3 regions of the Desulfotomaculum sp. 1211_IL3151 genome follow, and region 3 is predicted to be linked to each of the others. Evidence: riboswitches for the same ligand, from Rfam matches in the RefSeq annotation. Region 3 holds a riboswitch; each other region holds the start of a gene.

Region 1 (5,481 bases), on a different contig from region 3:
AAAGGGGCAACACGGCCTACATCAGACCACAATTTATCAGGCGGCTAGTGGACAAGGTAAAAGAGCAAAAAGGAAAACCCTTTTTAACAGATGCCAATACCCTATATGTTGGCAGCAGGTCCAATGCCGTTGATCATTTGCAAACAGCCATTGAAAATGGCTGGGGCTACTCGGTTGTCAATGCGCCATTGGTTATTGCCGATGGTTTAACCGGCAAGGAATATACCAATGTAGAGGTTAACCTTAAACATTTTCAAGAGGTTAAAATAGGTTCAGGAGCACTCCATGCAGATGCCTTTATTGCCATCAGTCACCTGAAAGGTCATGAATTGACTGGTTACGGTGGTGTGCTAAAGAACATTGGTATGGGGCTGGGTTCACGTAGTGGTAAGCAGATGATGCATTCGGATGTTCGTCCTAGAATCAACTTAGAAAAATGTACAGGCTGCAGTAAATGTCATGCCTGGTGTCCGGGCGAGGCAATTGCTTTAAGGGATGAAGATAGAAAGTCCTTTATTTTGGAGGAGCATTGTATTGGCTGCGGGGAATGTACCGTAAGCTGTCCCTTTGGTGCCATTGCTGTTAATTGGAAAACGAAACCGGATATCATTCAAGAAAAAATTGCCGAATACACCATGGGTGTTCTCAAACACTATCCAGGCAAGTGTGGTTTTATTACCTTTGTCAATAACATTACGCCAGAATGCGACTGCTGTGGTTGGAATGATGCTCCCGTTGTGCGGGATATTGGTATTTTGGCATCCTTAGACCCAGTGGCACTGGATCAGGCCTGTGTGGATTTGATTAACCAAGAACATGGCTTGCCCGGTTCCAGGCTGGAAGGTCAACCCCACGGCTCAGATAAATTCCGCGCCCTTTGGCCCCATGCGGATTGGACTAGGGGACTGGAGTATGCAGAAAGCATTGGTCTGGGCACCAGAAAATACGAGCTGATAAAAATCTAATAGATAAAAATAAAAAGGGTGTCGCAAAACTACGATTAGTAGGCAAGCGACACTTTTTTATTTAGATTGCAAGGAACGACCCCTGTGTCGTTCCGCACCGCATGAGAACAGTATTGTTTTGAATTTACCACAAAATTACATGTAACCATAGGTTATAGAAAAACCACCAAATATAACTTTTGTTCATAATTAACATAAAAGGAAATGATGATAAGGTAGTCTAATATTAATTAAAGTAATAGATAAATCTACTGATGGAGGAAAAAACATGAGACCAGAGAGCATGAAAATATTTGATGAACTCCGTAATCTAAATGTGCTTACGGTTCAAAATGCCAAAAGAGACGGGGAAAAAGTTGTTGGCTGTTATTGTACCTACACACCCCAGGAGTTAATTCTGGCCGCCGGGGCCCATCCGGTGACCCTCTGTGGGACACGTCAGGACCCTATTCCCGCAGCGGAAAGGGACTTACCAAGAAACCTCTGTCCATTGATTAAATCCAGCTATGGTTTTGCGGTCAACGGCAAATGCCCTTATTTCGAGGCTTCTGATGTGCTGGTAGCCGAAACAACCTGTGACGGTAAGAAAAAAATGTATGAGTTAATGAGCAAGATTAAACCCATGCATGTGATGAATTTGCCCCAAACCTCCCAAGGGGAAGCCGCTCTGGCAGCCTGGGCCCAGGAAATGGTTGTTCTAAAAGACTGGCTGGCTGAAAGGTTTGAAGTAGAGATCACAGAGGAAGATATCCGTAAGGCAGTTAAGCTCATGAATAAGGAAAGGGATGCCATGAGACGCCTGCATGCCACCACGAAGGCTAAACCCTCCCCGATAACTGGTGTGGATTTATTGGTTTCCGTTTGGACCAAGGGATTTAATATTAATAAAGAAGATGGGATTGCTTTGGTGGAGCAGCTCACAGCAGAAATTGAAGAATTAACGGCCCAAGGCCTTAGCCCCTTCACCAAGGAAACCCCGAGAATTTTACTAACTGGTTGCCCAGTTGGTTTCGGATCGGAAAAGGTTGTTCGGTTACTGGAGGAAAGTGGGGCAGCTGTGGTTGCCTTTGAAAATTGCTCCGGCTATAAGGCTTTGGATAGATTGGTGGATGAGAGTGAAACCAAAGATGTCATGGTGGCACTGGCAGAAAAATACCTAAACATTCCTTGCTCCTGTATGACACCCAATGATGGCAGACTGGAATTAATTCATAAAATGGCTAAGGAGTATCAGGTAGATGCCATCGTGGATTTAACCTGGCAGGCCTGCCATACTTACAACATTGAAGCCTTTGTCATCCGGGATTATGTTCAAAACCAACTGAACTTACCCTGTATGCATTTGGAAACGGACTACTCTGAATCGGATGTAGAGCAATTGAGGGTTCGTGTGCAAGCTTTTCTTGAGTTAGTTCAAGGAGAATAAAGGTATGATTACAGCTGGCATTGATGTGGGTTCAGTTTCCACAAAGGTTGTGCTCTTAATTGATGATGAGATAAAATACATGGTTCGTCCAACCGGTTGGAGTCCCCGGGATGCCGGTTTAAACACTTATCAAGAACTATTAAATTCTGTAGGATGTAAGACCAGTGATGTGGAAGCTATCGTTGGTACTGGCTACGGTCGGATTTCCCTGGGCATGATCGACAAAGCAGTTACGGAAATTCACTGTCATGCCAGGGGTGCCAATTACCTGGTTGGGCGGGGTGGCTTGTTAATTGATATTGGCGGTCAGGACAGCAAAGCCATTCTGATGAATGATCAAGGTAAGGTTATTGACTTTGCCATGAATGATAAGTGTGCCGCGGGAACCGGACGTTTTTTACAGGTAATTGCTGCTGCCCTGGGGGTTGATGTCAGTGAACTGGGGGAGTTGGCAGAGGGTAGATCCCCCTTGGATATTAATAGCATGTGTACTGTCTTTGCAGAATCGGAAGTTATTAGTTTACTGGCCAAGGGTGCCGATAAGCGGGATATCATTGCTGGTATTCATCGGTCCGTAGCAAGGCGGGTTTGGGGCATGGCCAGCCGTTTCGGAGCCAACCAATGTGTTATTTTCACCGGCGGCGTGGCCCAAAACCACGATGTTCGTAACCGTTTGTCCCAGGAAGCCGGTTGTCCGGTAATTGTACCAGAAATCAGCCAGTTGGCCGGTGCGCTGGGAGCAGCCCTTTCTGCCAGGGAACTAACGAAAAAGCATTAAATTAACCTCAAAAATGTCGTGGCCAAAAGCTACGGTATTTTTATATATGCTCGGCATGGGCCTTACCTGTAGGGTGAAAGTCTCAACGCGTAAGGCAATAAAGAGTTGACAAAGGTGGACGAGAAAGTATACTTACAAATAACGACTTATTCTCAGGGCGGGGTGAAATTCCCCACCGGCGGTATCTCAGTTATACTGAGGAGCCCGCGAGCGCTCTTTAACTTTAAAGAGGTCAGCAGAACTGGTGAAAGGCCAGTGCCGACGGTATAGTCCGGATGGAAGAGGATACGGCAGTCAGTAAAAATCTGCTCTTAATAATTATTTTAATTTATTTTGCATGAGTGCATGCTGTCTGTCTGGTGTGCCCTGATTCAAGTAAGTCCGACTAATTATTTAGGAGGAATATACTGTGAATCAAAATTTGCTAACTCGATTTGGAAATGCGACCGAAAGAATGGAAGCTGCTCTTGACGCACTCCGTAGTGGTCAGGGAATTTTAGTTACCGATGATGAAGACAGGGAAAACGAAGGGGATATTTTTTTTGCCGCTGAGTCTCTGACCAATGAGCAAATGGCCCTGTTAATCCGTGAGGGCAGTGGGATTGTGTGCTTGTGTTTACCGGAAGAAAGAGTCCAGGCTTTAGATTTACCGATGATGGTGGAAGTGAACACGAGCAGTTTTGAAACGCCTTTTACGGTTTCTATTGAAGCGGCAAGCGGAGTTACGACGGGTGTTTCCGCTGCTGACCGTGTAACTACTGTCAAAGCAGCGATTGCTGACCCTGCAAGACCCAATTTGCTGCGGCGTCCCGGATATATTTTTCCTTTGCGGGCTAAACGGGGCGGTGTGTTGGAACGACAGGGACATACAGAAGCTAATGTAGACTTAATGCGACTGGCTGGCTTAAAACCTTATGGTGTATTGTGTGAATTAACAAATTCCGATGGTACAATGGCACGGTTGCCTGAAATCGTGGCATTTGCCGAGAAGAATAATATGATTGTAGTTACAATTAGCGATATAATTGCTTATCGAATGGAAAAGGAAATCGTACCGCAACATGAACCGCAGTATACCTAACGGTACGTACGGTGGTAGGAGAGGAGGGGGGAAACACCCCCTCCTACTCAATTATCTTTCCTATATTTAAACATTAAATCGAAAATGCATGACGTCCCCATCGAGCACAAGATAGTCTTTTCCTTCCAATCGCAGCCTGCCGTTTTCTCTGGCTTGGGCCATGGAACCAGCCCTTACCAAATCAGCATAGGAAACAACCTCAGCCCGAATAAAACCCCGTTCAAAGTCGGTGTGAATAACACCGGCAGCCTGGGGAGCTTTCGTTCCAGCGGGCACAGTCCAGGCACGAACCTCTTGGACACCTGCAGTGAAGTAAGTTTGTAGTCCCAGCAGATGATAGGCCGCCCGAATGAGTTTATCCAACCCGGACTCTTCCAGGCCCAATTCTTCCAAAAAGAGCTTCTTTTCGTCTCCCTGCAATTCAGCAATTTCAGATTCCAATTGGGCAGAGACAGGGACTACGGTAGCATTTTCCAGTCTGGCATATTCCTGCACTTGTTGAACCAGGGGATTATTTTCAAAATCCTGGATGTCATTCTCGTCTACATTGGTGACATAGATAATTGGCTTTATCGTTAACAAATGAAAGGACTTAATCAAACTCATCTCTTCTTCCGAAAACGCCATGCTTCGTGCTGGCTTACCCTGGGCCAGAGCTTCTTCCTTTAACCTTTGGATTAACTGATACTCCGTTTTCGCCTGTTTATCCTGGGATTTGAGTTTACTGGCTAGCCTTTCCTGTCGACGCTCCATACTATCCAAGTCAGCCAATACTAATTCCAGGTTAATTACTTCAATATCATTGATTGGATCAATTTTACCGGAAACGTGAGTAATATCATTATTAATGAAGCAACGCACCACATGAGCAATGGCATCCACTTCCCGGATGTGTGCTAAAAACTTATTGCCCAAGCCCTCACCACGGCTGGCACCTTTCACTAAACCGGCTATATCAACAAATTCAAAGGTGGTTGGAACGGTCTTTTTAGGCACCACCAATTCAGTTAGTTTGTCCAGACGCATATCAGGAACAGATACGACCCCTACATTGGGCTCAATGGTACAAAAGGGGTAATTTGCAGATTCCGCCCCCGCTTGGGTAATGGCATTAAATAAGGTGGATTTCCCCACATTAGGCAACCCGACAATTCCACATTTTAAAGACATTCAATTACTCCTTGTAAAAATATTTTAGGCATACCTTTAAAAGTATAGTAAGAAAAAATTT
Region 2 (5,481 bases), on a different contig from region 3:
GGTACCATCGATGGCTATGGAACCTTTTTTAATAATATATTTCATCACCTGGGGTGGAGCCTGAATCGTAACGATGGTGGCAATATCATATCTTTCCTTACCAACAATGGTACCTATCCCATCCACGTGACCTGATACCATATGTCCCCCCATGCGGTCACCAAGCCGCAAAGCCCTTTCAAGGTTAACCGGACTGCCAGGCTTAAGATCCCTGAGGTTTGTTTTCACCAGTGTCTCCGCCATTACATCGGCGGTAAAGGTCCCTTTGTCCATTGTAGTAACGGTTAGACAAACACCATTGACAGCGATACTATCACCAATTTTTGTATCTTGCAGAACCTTGGAGCCTAAAATATGTAGTCCAGCTGAATCCGGTCCCTTTGATATACCCCTAATGGTGCCAATCTCTTCTACAATTCCGGTAAAGATATGCCATTCCCCCCTTTCGAGGTATAACCAGTCACGAGATAGTCTGTTCCCAACGGTTGCACTGACATCTGATAAATTTGGGTGGCATCCTGTAAACTTGTTATCCCTTCACCCCGGACAGGACCAGGGGCAAGGTCACCCCCGATAATTTTGGGTGCTATAAACCAAGCAATCTTATCAACGATACCAGCATTTAAGGCAGAACCACTGATTTTCCCGCCACCTTCGATTAATACACTGGATATTTGTTTTTCTCCCAGTAGTTCCATTAGTTTAGCCAGATCTACTCCTGGCCCTGCCCCAGGAACTACAATAATCTCTGCTCCGGCTGCCATTAGGCTTGCCTTACGTTCTACCGGTGCTGACTCATTTGTGGCAATAATCGTATGGGCCGCCGACTCCTGAATAAGCACTTGGCTAGCAGTAGGAGTTCGGGCCATGCTATCTACGATGATGCGGATGGGGTCTTTTCCTCTGACCTCAGGCAATCTCGCCGTAAGTGACGGATTATCTGCCAATACGGTATTTACTCCCACTAAAATGGCATCATATTGATCCCTTAATCGGTGGCCATATTCTCTGGCTTCATTACCGGTAATCCACTTTGATTCCCCACTGGCAGTTGCTATTTTGCCATCCAGACTGGTGGCAGCCTTTAATACCACAAAGGGCTTTTTGGTTGTAATGTATTTTATAAAAACCTCATTTAATTCTCTGGCCTCCTCTTCCAGCAGGCCGGATATTGCTTCTATACCAGCATCCTTTAAAATATTTAGCCCCTTGCCAGCAACCAAGGGATTAGGGTCCAGCATGGCTGCCACAACCCTTTTCACTCCTGCCTTGATCAAAGCCTCTGTACAGGGGCCCGTTCTGCCATGATGACAACAGGGTTCCAAAGTAACATACACAGTGGCATCCTTAGCCCTTGCCTTGGCGTCGGCCAAGGCAGCCACCTCGGCGTGGGCACCACCTGCTTTAGCGTGATAGCCTTTGCCAACCACTTCGCCATCCTTTACCAAAACAGCTCCCACCATGGGGTTAGGGCTAGTACGACCCCTTGCTTTGGCTGCCAGTTCAAGGGCCATTTGCATATAGCACCTGTCCTGATCCATTTTTTCATCCCCTTAGAAAAACTCTTTGTGCCTAATAAACAAAATAAAACCCTGAAAGGATCAGGGTTTTTTGGCAAAGGCAAGTAGGCCATGCAAAAGAATGTTTTTTGCAGGCTCAACTATAACCTTCTTCCATCCAGACTTTAACTGTCGGCTCTGGCATCTCACCAGATCATGCCCCAAGGGGCTCGCGGGCTTGGCCCTTTGGCCATACCGCCGGTAAGGAATTACACCTAACCCTGAAGGTTTTGTTTATTAATTTAACTCCATTATATTCCTGAGTTTGTTCGTATGTCAATCTTTAAATAACCCACTCCGGTTTTCACCTATATTTTGACCAGTTTGTTTCAAATCATGCAGTGATAATGGGACAACAAACCTGTTCCTTTTGCACCTATAAAAAAGTGTCGCTTGACTACTAAGGGGTAGTTTCGCGACACTTCTTTACTTTATATAAATAAACGATCTACTGAACCAGTTCTTTGGTTTCCCGGGCAATCATTAATTCTTCATTGGTGGGAACAACCATTGCTGTAAAGGGAGCACCGGGCTTACTGATGATAACTTCTTTACCCCGGGATTTGTTTTTCTCTTCATCAATTTGTAAACCAGTGTAGGCAAGTCCTTTTAAGACCCTTGCTCTCATGTCAACGGAGTTTTCACCAATGCCACCGGTAAAGGCTACTACATCCAAACCACCCAGGGCTGCTGTGTAAGCTCCAATATATTTAATAATACCATAGGCAAACATACTCAAAGCTAATTCAGCTCTTTCGTTGCCTTTGTTGGCAGCATCTTCTAGGTCACGGAAATCACTGCTGATACCGGAAACACCCAATACGCCACTCTTCTTATTTAAGACATTACTAATATCTGCAAGACTTATTTGCTCCTTCTCCATCAGGAAAGAAACAATGGCTGGGTCCATATCCCCGGTTCTCGTACCCATCGGCAGACCTGGCAGAGGAGTAAAGCCCATGGAAGTATCCTGTGATACCCCATTGCCTACTGCAGAAATACTAGAACCATTGCCCAAATGGCAAACAATAATCTTTAACTCCTCAACTGGTTTGCCTAATATTTCCGCTGCCCGATAAGAAACAAACTTGTGAGAAGTGCCGTGGAAACCGTAACGGCGAATTTTATACTTCTCATAATATTCGTAGGGAATAGCATAAGTATATGCTTGCTTGCTCATGGCTGAATGGAAAGCAGTATCAAACACAGCCACATGTGCTACATGAGGCATCAGTTCTTGACAAGTTTTAATACCCACAATATTGGGGGGATTGTGGAGAGGTGCCAATTCTGACATTTCCTCTAACACCTTCATCAGTTCAGCATCAACTACCACAGATGTATTAAATTTTTCACCGCCGTGTACCACACGGTGTCCTACAGCCTTAATTTCCGCGGTGTCCTTAATGGCACCATATTTTTCATCGGTAATGCATTTTAAAATGGTCTCAAGGGCAACTTTGTGGTTTGGCAGGTCTTGCTCCAATACCAATTCTTCACCCTTACTATTTTCCTGCTTAATTCTGGAACCAGCGATCCCAATTCTTTCAGATAAGCCAGAAAGCAATACGGATTCTTGGGTCATGTCCATTAATTTATATTTAATAGATGAACTACCACAGTTAACAACTAAAACTAACAAGGGGGGTCCCTCCTCTAACGCGATTACTTATTTATCTATTTTACAAGCTCGGAAATATGTCCATGGATCTTATAGGCATATACGACATCACCGTTTCTTAAACCAACAGCATTTCCTTCGTCAGTATCCACATGCATTTCTAATTTGTACTTGTCACTTACACGAACCAATACATCCCCAAAGATAATTCCTCTGGGTCCCTTGGCTCTTACATAAATTCTATCGCCATCTTCTAAACCGTATTTTTCAGCATCAGAAGTATGCATGTGAATATGACGAGCAGCAATGATAGCACCTTCATCTACAGTTACTGAGCCAGCAGGTCCAACGATTGTTACAGAGGCAGATCCTGCTAAATCCCCGGAGTCTCTAAGGGGAGCCTTAATGCCAATTTTGAAGCAGTCAGAAATAGAAAGTTCTACTTGACTTTTCTTGCGTTCAGGTCCAAGTACGCGAACCTTTTCAATAACACCCTTGGGTCCAACAACGGTTACCATTTCTTCACAGGCAAATTGGTCTGGTTGAGAAAGATCTTTGAATCTTGTTAATACATGACCAGGTCCAAATAATATTTCCACGTGTTCTTTGGTCAGATGCACGTGACGGGCAGAAATCCCTACGGTGATAGTAATTGGAGTGATTTCATCTGGATTTACCTGAGTTGGCAGTTGAGCATTAGTTGCCATTGTACAACACTTCCTTTGTGAATTTTTTATTAGTTTTAACCCTGATGATATATAATTATGGGCAAAAATTATTTACATATTGCTATAGGCTTTGTGTTCTTAGACAAAAAAATGCAATTTTTTATTCTGTCGCAGCTAGATCTATTATCATTATATCAACGATGTAATAAAAATGTAATTTTTTGTCGTCACAAAATTGATTTTATTTACTAAACCCCTTTTAAAGTTTGTGCACAATTTCTCATTTCTGATTTTATCTAGTTTTGACTTATATTTCAAGTCTATTTCATAACTCATTTTTCAGAATTTTTAATAAGGGCATACAATTTTGAAAACTCCTTCATATGAAATTATTTTAAAAGGCTAAGGGTCTCTGAAATTTTAGGAATAACCTGTTTTTTTCTAGACACCAGGCCAGCAACAAACACCCCTTGTTCAGCAGTTACCTGAAAGGCTGTTGGAATAAGCGAATTGTTCCTTGCCTGATAAAGTAAATAGGAACCCTCGTTGATGATATCTGTAATGACCAGCATCGTCAAAATATAATTTTTGTGCTGATGGGTCTGGTCTACAAATTCTATAAACTGTTGTTTTCGATTAAATAAATCTTCCGTATCCAGCGTGAAAACCTGCGCCACTCCGATTGTACAACCCTCTAGCTCAAATTCCTTAAAGTCTTTATAAAAGATTTCTTGAATACTATAACCTTCCAAAGAACTCCCTAGCTTAAACATTTCCATGGCAAAGTGTTCCATGTCAATTTTTACAATATTATTTAACTCTAAAGCTGACTCTTTATCTAAATCGGTAGTAGTAGGTGATTTAAAGAGTAAGGTATCCGATAGAATACCAGCCAATAAAACCCCTGCGATTTGTTGCGTTATTTTAACATTGAATTCCCTAAACATTTGATAAACGATGGTACAGGTACTTCCTACGGGCATGTTACGGAAAGCAATGGGCTTCGTTGTACAGATATCGCCAATTTTATGGTGATCTACAATTTCTAGGATTTCAGCTTCATTTAACCCCTCGGCACTTTGGGAATATTCATTATGATCAACTAGGATCACCTTTTTCCTCCCTGGATTAATAATATGCCTCTTGTTGATAAAGCCATGAAAAATATTTTCGTTATTCACTACAGGGTAATTTCTATAATTATTGTGTAAGACTTCTTCTTTTACCTCGTCAAGATAATCGTTTTCCTTAAACTTTACAATGCCACTGCTTTTCATAATGGAAGATACATAATTGCACTGGTTAATTAATTTTGATGTAGTATAGGTATCTAAAGGAACAGAAATCATGGCCACGTTATTTAATTGAGCCATTTGCAAATAGACCTCTGGAATTTCCCCTGATCCAGTAATAATAACTAATTTCACCTGGGAACGAATGACACACTCCAGAATATCATAGCGATCCCCAACAATGATTATATCCTCGGGCCCCAAAGAACCTTGGATATTCTTATAGTAATAGGCAATTACAGAGATTTTGCCCGTTACGTTAAAATCTTGACCCGTGAGAATCTTACCATTCAGGTCTTTAACAATATTGTTCAAGGAAGTATCCAGCCTATAAAAATCAC
Region 3 (5,481 bases):
ACAGTATGTATACCATTCAGGTTTCTTTTACAGGCATTACATCCTTGACAACCTTTTATATTTAGGTCATTGGTGTGATAAAGGATACAATCAGACCCTTCTTTTTTAGCTCCTTCCATTATCCTATTGAGTAATATTGCAGTGTTTCCATGTTTACGTGGGCTACCCAAAAAACCGACTATCTTCATAGTAATTACCCCGTTTTTGGTTTAATTGTATCATACAATCGAATGTCAAAGGATTAGAGGAGGAGATAACTTTGAATATAAGATATGCTGTTGAAAAGGACCTGCCAACGATAGTAGATATTTACAATTCGACTATTTCTTCTAGAATGGTCACGGCTGACACTAGCCCGGTAACAGTTGAAAGTAGGTTAACTTGGTTTCGTGAACACAATCCAAATAATCGTCCAATCTGGGTTATAGAGGACACTTGCAATATTTTAGGTTGGTTAAGTTTCTCCTCTTTTTATAACAGGCCAGCCTATCATGCTACCTCGGAGGTTAGCATTTATATTGCCGAACAGCATCGAGGAAAGGGTATCGGTAAAAATTTACTGTCCAAGGCAATTCAAGAATCTCCAAGATTAGGGATTCATACGATTCTGGGATTTATCTTTGGTCACAACGAACCAAGTCTACAGTTGTTTTTGAGATTTAATTTTGAACGTTGGGGTTATTTGCCCAGAGTAGCTGTTCTGGATGGAATAGAAAGGGATTTAGTAATCCTTGGCCTTCGAGTTGTCTAATGTATTTTTTAGTTTAAAATAATTGCTATGGTCCTAAAAAGTGCAGGGGAATTACCAATAGAAATCATTTTACTAAAAGAGATAGAAAGCATAGAGCAAGAGCTTGCAAAATGTAAAATAGCTGGTGAAAAAGAAAATTTAAAGCAAAAATTAAAAGAGTTACGATTGAAATATGAGATACAAAGGGATGCACGCAGTAATTTCTTTCATAACTAATTCAGTAAGCCATTATGCTGATGGGAGAAGTAAAAAATTCATTAGAAATTTATAGAGGAGTTGATGGGATGTCGGTATTATTAGAAACATTCACAAGGGGTTACGGAAGTCCTTCATAGCAGACAGGTCTTCTGAACATGTAAGGATTCTTCCGTAACAATTAAAATTTAGGAGGAATTCAGAAAGATGTTTGAAATTCGTCCCGAAAGCCAAAAAGAATATCCCGAAGTTTATAACGTTAATTTAAGGGCATTTAATAAACATGTTGAACCAAAACTTGTGGAAGCCATTAGAAAGTCAGAAAATTATAATGCGGAACTATCCTTAGTTGCCGTTCTTAACGACACAGTTGTAGGGCATATAATGTTTAGCACCATCACGATAGAAACCGATAATGGGAATATACCCGTTCTTAGTCTTGCACCACTGGCGGTTCTACCTGACTATCAAAACCGCAAAATTGGTACGGAGCTTATTAAACAAGGGCTGGAAGAATGTAAGAGATTAGGATTCAAGATTGTAGTTTTAGTTGGTCATCCGAATTATTATCCCCGTTTTGGTTTTGTACCGGCTAGGTCGGTGGGATTGGAAGCCCCATTTGAGGTACCCGATGAAGCATTCATGGTTCTAGAACTTTACCCCGGAGCGTTGAAAAACATCAAAGGAACCGTTAAGTATCCACCTGCGTTTGGTATTTAAATTAATAATTGGACTTAATGCTTACCTACTAAAAAGAAGGTTCCTTTAGTTATGTTATTTCTTAACTTAATAAGATATTGACATTACGGTAAAAAGTGGTATATTTTACCTAACTTGTTCTCAGGGCGGGGTGAAATTCCCCACTCGCGGTAGCCAGTTTATTCTGGAAGCCCAAAAGGAGGACAGCAGATCTGGTTAGAAGCCAGAGATGACGGTATAGTCCGGATGGAAGAGGATAAGACAGTCAGTAACCTACCGGAAATCACTTGAACAAAAGATAAGTTAAAAATCGTCAAATAGCCCCGAACCAGGGGCTATTATTTTTAGCAACTAGGAACAAGCACAGTTACTGCACTACATGCTAGTCCGTATTATGCAGCTACTATACGATGGAAAGCGATGGGATTTTTCATGAAAATAAAACGGCTGTTGTCAGTGGTTCTACTGTGGTGTCTGGTTTTGCTGGCGGGCTGCTCTGACAATCCCAAACAAGGGGAAGAAACATGGGTGTTGGAGCGGGAAAATGCAATAACCTTCTCTGATGGTGAAAGCGCAAACCTGTGGCGGAGAGATTATATTGACGATGCTCTTTACAAGCTTTCGGATGGAACCATTCTACTAACCATCCGAGTCTCTATTGGCCCGGACAATGTTTATGTCGGTGGGGTGGAGAGCTTCGATGATTTGAGTGAGTCTGCCCAAAAGGCCGTCAGTGGATTTTATGAAGGGCAGGGCTTACTCTACGACACGCTAGCTGAACTGCAAAATGCTTATGAAGAGTATCTGACCTGTAAGGAAAGTGGAAAGGTATACCAGGAACGTTTTATCAGTCAGGATATTGCTCCCACAGCCTCTAACGATAATATCATGTGCTTTCTTACATCAGTAACCCTACCCGTGAATGGGCAGATGGCACAGGAGATTCGTCTGGGTGCGGCGTTTGACCGGAAGACTGGTGAGGTGCTGAGTAACTGGGATATGTTTACTCTGCCAGAGGAGAAAACCCGACAGTGGCTCTTGGATAAGTTTGTCGTTGCCGCTCCTGCTTTACGGGCCGAAATGGAAGCTGCATTGAAACCCGAATATATTATCTTGTTTCCCCAAAATATGGAAGTATCTTTTCCTCAGGGAACCCTGCCGAGCCAAGAGTATAGTTATCGTGTTAGCTTAGACTATAATGACCTCCGGGAAGTGCTTCAGGCCTGGGCCATTCCAAATCAAGTTAAAAGGTGAGGTTACACTATAATGTTCTTTCAGGCCACTAGTATTTGTTGTTACTTTAAACAAATGCATACACTTGTCATTTCTTATAGTTAAAACCTCCTGTGTTAATTCACATTTTATAGCAAATGTGACATAAGCATACAATTGATAAAACCAGCCCTTTTAACAGAGCTGGTTTTTATCATTGCTATTCCCAAACCTTAACTTCTTTCATTTTCGTGCCGGGTTTAATCTGGTCAACAAACTCCATACCTTCAGTAACTTTGCCAAATACAGTATGTACACCATTTAGGTGAGGTTGTGGTTCATAGACGATAAAGAATTGGCTGCCACCAGTGTCTTTACCGGCATGGGCCATTGATAAGGAACCACGTTCATGCTTGTGGGGGTTGCCTGCTGTTTCACACTTAATGGTGTAGCCAGGGCCACCGGTACCAGTGCCATGGGGGCAACCGCCCTGGGCAACAAAGCCGGGGATTACACGGTGAAAGTTAAGACCATTGTAGAAACCGTCATTGGCTAATTTTTCAAAGTTAGCAACTGTTCCAGGTGCTGCTTCGTCGAAAAACTCAATTAAAATCTTACCGCCATTTTCTAATTCGATACTACCTTTTTTCAAAAAAAGCGCCTCCTTTGTCAATAACTCTCATTATTCTACTACAAAGAAGTCATACAGGCAAATAATGTCATAAAAAAACCACGGCCCATGGTCCTCCCAGGCGGATGCCATAGCCTTATTGATTTAGGTTTTTAATTCTCTCATTTGAGCGATTGCAGCTTCCCAATGTTCTAAATCCCTTAGTAAACTCTGCAACCTTGGAAATTCCGGATCATCTTTTACATTTTGTATCAGATCTGCCAAGGTCAGTAACTCCCTTGATCTCTGAGAATTTGGTTGAGCATCGGTCAATTCTGTAAAGCCCGACTCCTCCCTGATTTTATACCAAAGTAAAACCAAGGGATGCAAATTTATACTGGATTCTGGATTCCAACCATCCATTTTATGTACTTCTTTTTTAATAAAGGCATGTCCCAGTGTATCTTCCAAAAGACGCAGTGCTTCGTGAATATCCATTTATTAACCTCCCACCGTTATCCATATACATATATTATAGCAAAAGAGCTATACGTAAGTTGTTCACTTATGTATAATTATTTTGACCAATTATGTTCTTAGTTAAGTACTGGGGGTATCAGGTATGCTAACCTTTGTGGCATTGGATCTGGAAACATCGGGGCTAAACTGCTTGCAGGACGAAATAATTGAAGTGGGCCTGGTCAAAATAATTGACGGCCAGGAAAGCGAATATTTTACCTCCCTGGTTCGGCCCAGGGGTATCTTGCCGGTTAAGATAAAACGCCTTACTGGCATAAATGATCAGGACTTTGTGAATGCCCCTGATATTCAGGAAATCATGCCCCAGATACTAAGTTTTATTGAAGATTACCCGTTGTTGGGCCACAATGTCAAATTTGATTACGATTTTTTAACCGCAGCAGCAAAGCAACCACTCTTAAATACACTTTACGATACCCTTGAACTGGCCAAATATATCATGCCCAATGCTTCCAGTCATCGTCTGGGTAGGCTATGCAATGACCTGAATATATTGATACCAAACCAGCATCGAGCCCTTGACGATGCCAGGGGTTGTGCTGGCCTACTGCTAAAATTACTCGATCAATGCCGAGAATTTGAACCAGACATCATTTGGCAATTAAGCCAACTTTTGAGTCAAGCCAGTTCTACGTGGCATCCTGTGTTGCAAACCTTGAGCAGCCAAATGATCAAATTATTCCCGAATAGAAAAATCACAGCTCCCTTACCAGGGGCTAAAGAGGATGATAAGCCTAAGGAACATCGGTCAGAACAAGAAGGTAATTTAAATCAGGAACATTGTTTAGCTGTCCTGGGTGAGGCGGGGTTGCTGGAAAAAACCTTGCCTGGCTTTCATTTTCGATCCCAGCAATGTGAGATGATGGAGTATGTCATCAAGGGCCTTAATGAGGATAAAATAGTCTTAGTGGAGGCTGGTACTGGTACTGGGAAATCCCTGGCATATTTAGTGCCTGCCATAGCCTGGGCCAAACAAAAGGATCAGCGTGTAATTATTTCTACCCATACCATTAATTTGCAGGAGCAATTATGGAATAAGGATATTCCTATACTAGAAAAGTTACCCAATTATGAATTTAAGGCTGCCATTATGAAAGGTCGCAGCAACTATTTATGCCTTCGGCGCTGGCAATCTTTAATGAAGGAAACCAACCATACCCAGGAAGAAGCAGCCTTTTTAGCCAAAATTCTCATTTGGCTATACAAAACCAATATAGGTGATAAAGCGGATCTGATCTTGAGTTATCAGGATCTAGAATATTGGTATCGTATTTGCTGTGAAAGTCATGGCTGCCTGGGTAACCGTTGTAGTTACTTTAAAGAAAAATGTTTCTTTATGGCTGCCAGGCGTAGGGCAGAACGGGCAGATATCGTGATCGTTAACCATTCCTTGCTGCTTAGTGACGCTAATGCGGACAATATGATTTTGCCCTCCTACGGCTCTTTAATTATCGATGAGGCCCATCACCTGGAA

Evidence for each region. A riboswitch is a leader RNA that binds a small molecule or an ion and turns the genes downstream of it on or off. The one in region 3 is predicted to bind FMN.
Region 1: another riboswitch for FMN. It lies ahead of ribB (3,4-dihydroxy-2-butanone-4-phosphate synthase); the one in region 3 lies ahead of V6C11_RS09065 (hypothetical protein).
Region 2: another riboswitch for FMN. It lies ahead of ribD (bifunctional diaminohydroxyphosphoribosylaminopyrimidine deaminase/5-amino-6-(5-phosphoribosylamino)uracil reductase RibD); the one in region 3 lies ahead of V6C11_RS09065 (hypothetical protein).

The regions. Positions count from the first base shown of each region.
Region 1 covers NZ_JBAIYV010000011.1:34,822-40,302, forward strand. Annotated here, with positions in the region: gene V6C11_RS01800 (DUF362 domain-containing protein) at 1-965, shown strand, start outside; gene V6C11_RS01805 (double-cubane-cluster-containing anaerobic reductase) at 1,234-2,391, shown strand; gene V6C11_RS01810 (acyl-CoA dehydratase activase) at 2,396-3,169, shown strand; FMN riboswitch at 3,314-3,460, shown strand; gene ribB (3,4-dihydroxy-2-butanone-4-phosphate synthase) at 3,579-4,250, shown strand; gene ychF (redox-regulated ATPase YchF) at 4,317-5,420, opposite strand.
Region 2 covers NZ_JBAIYV010000027.1:4,029-9,509, reverse strand. Annotated here, with positions in the region: gene V6C11_RS06355 (riboflavin synthase) at 1-429, opposite strand, end outside; gene ribD (bifunctional diaminohydroxyphosphoribosylaminopyrimidine deaminase/5-amino-6-(5-phosphoribosylamino)uracil reductase RibD) at 411-1,541, opposite strand; FMN riboswitch at 1,662-1,792, opposite strand; gene V6C11_RS06345 (acetate/propionate family kinase) at 2,008-3,201, opposite strand; gene pduL (phosphate propanoyltransferase) at 3,237-3,887, opposite strand; gene V6C11_RS06335 (putative manganese-dependent inorganic diphosphatase) at 4,238-5,481, opposite strand, start outside.
Region 3 covers NZ_JBAIYV010000035.1:179,100-184,580, reverse strand. Annotated here, with positions in the region: gene V6C11_RS18695 (flavodoxin family protein) at 1-188, opposite strand, end outside; gene V6C11_RS09080 (GNAT family N-acetyltransferase) at 260-751, shown strand; gene V6C11_RS09075 (hypothetical protein) at 779-967, shown strand; gene V6C11_RS09070 (GNAT family N-acetyltransferase) at 1,154-1,666, shown strand; FMN riboswitch at 1,779-1,907, shown strand; gene V6C11_RS09065 (hypothetical protein) at 2,078-2,899, shown strand; gene V6C11_RS09060 (peptidylprolyl isomerase) at 3,078-3,509, opposite strand; gene V6C11_RS09055 (hypothetical protein) at 3,633-3,965, opposite strand; gene V6C11_RS09050 (helicase C-terminal domain-containing protein) at 4,090-5,481, shown strand, end outside.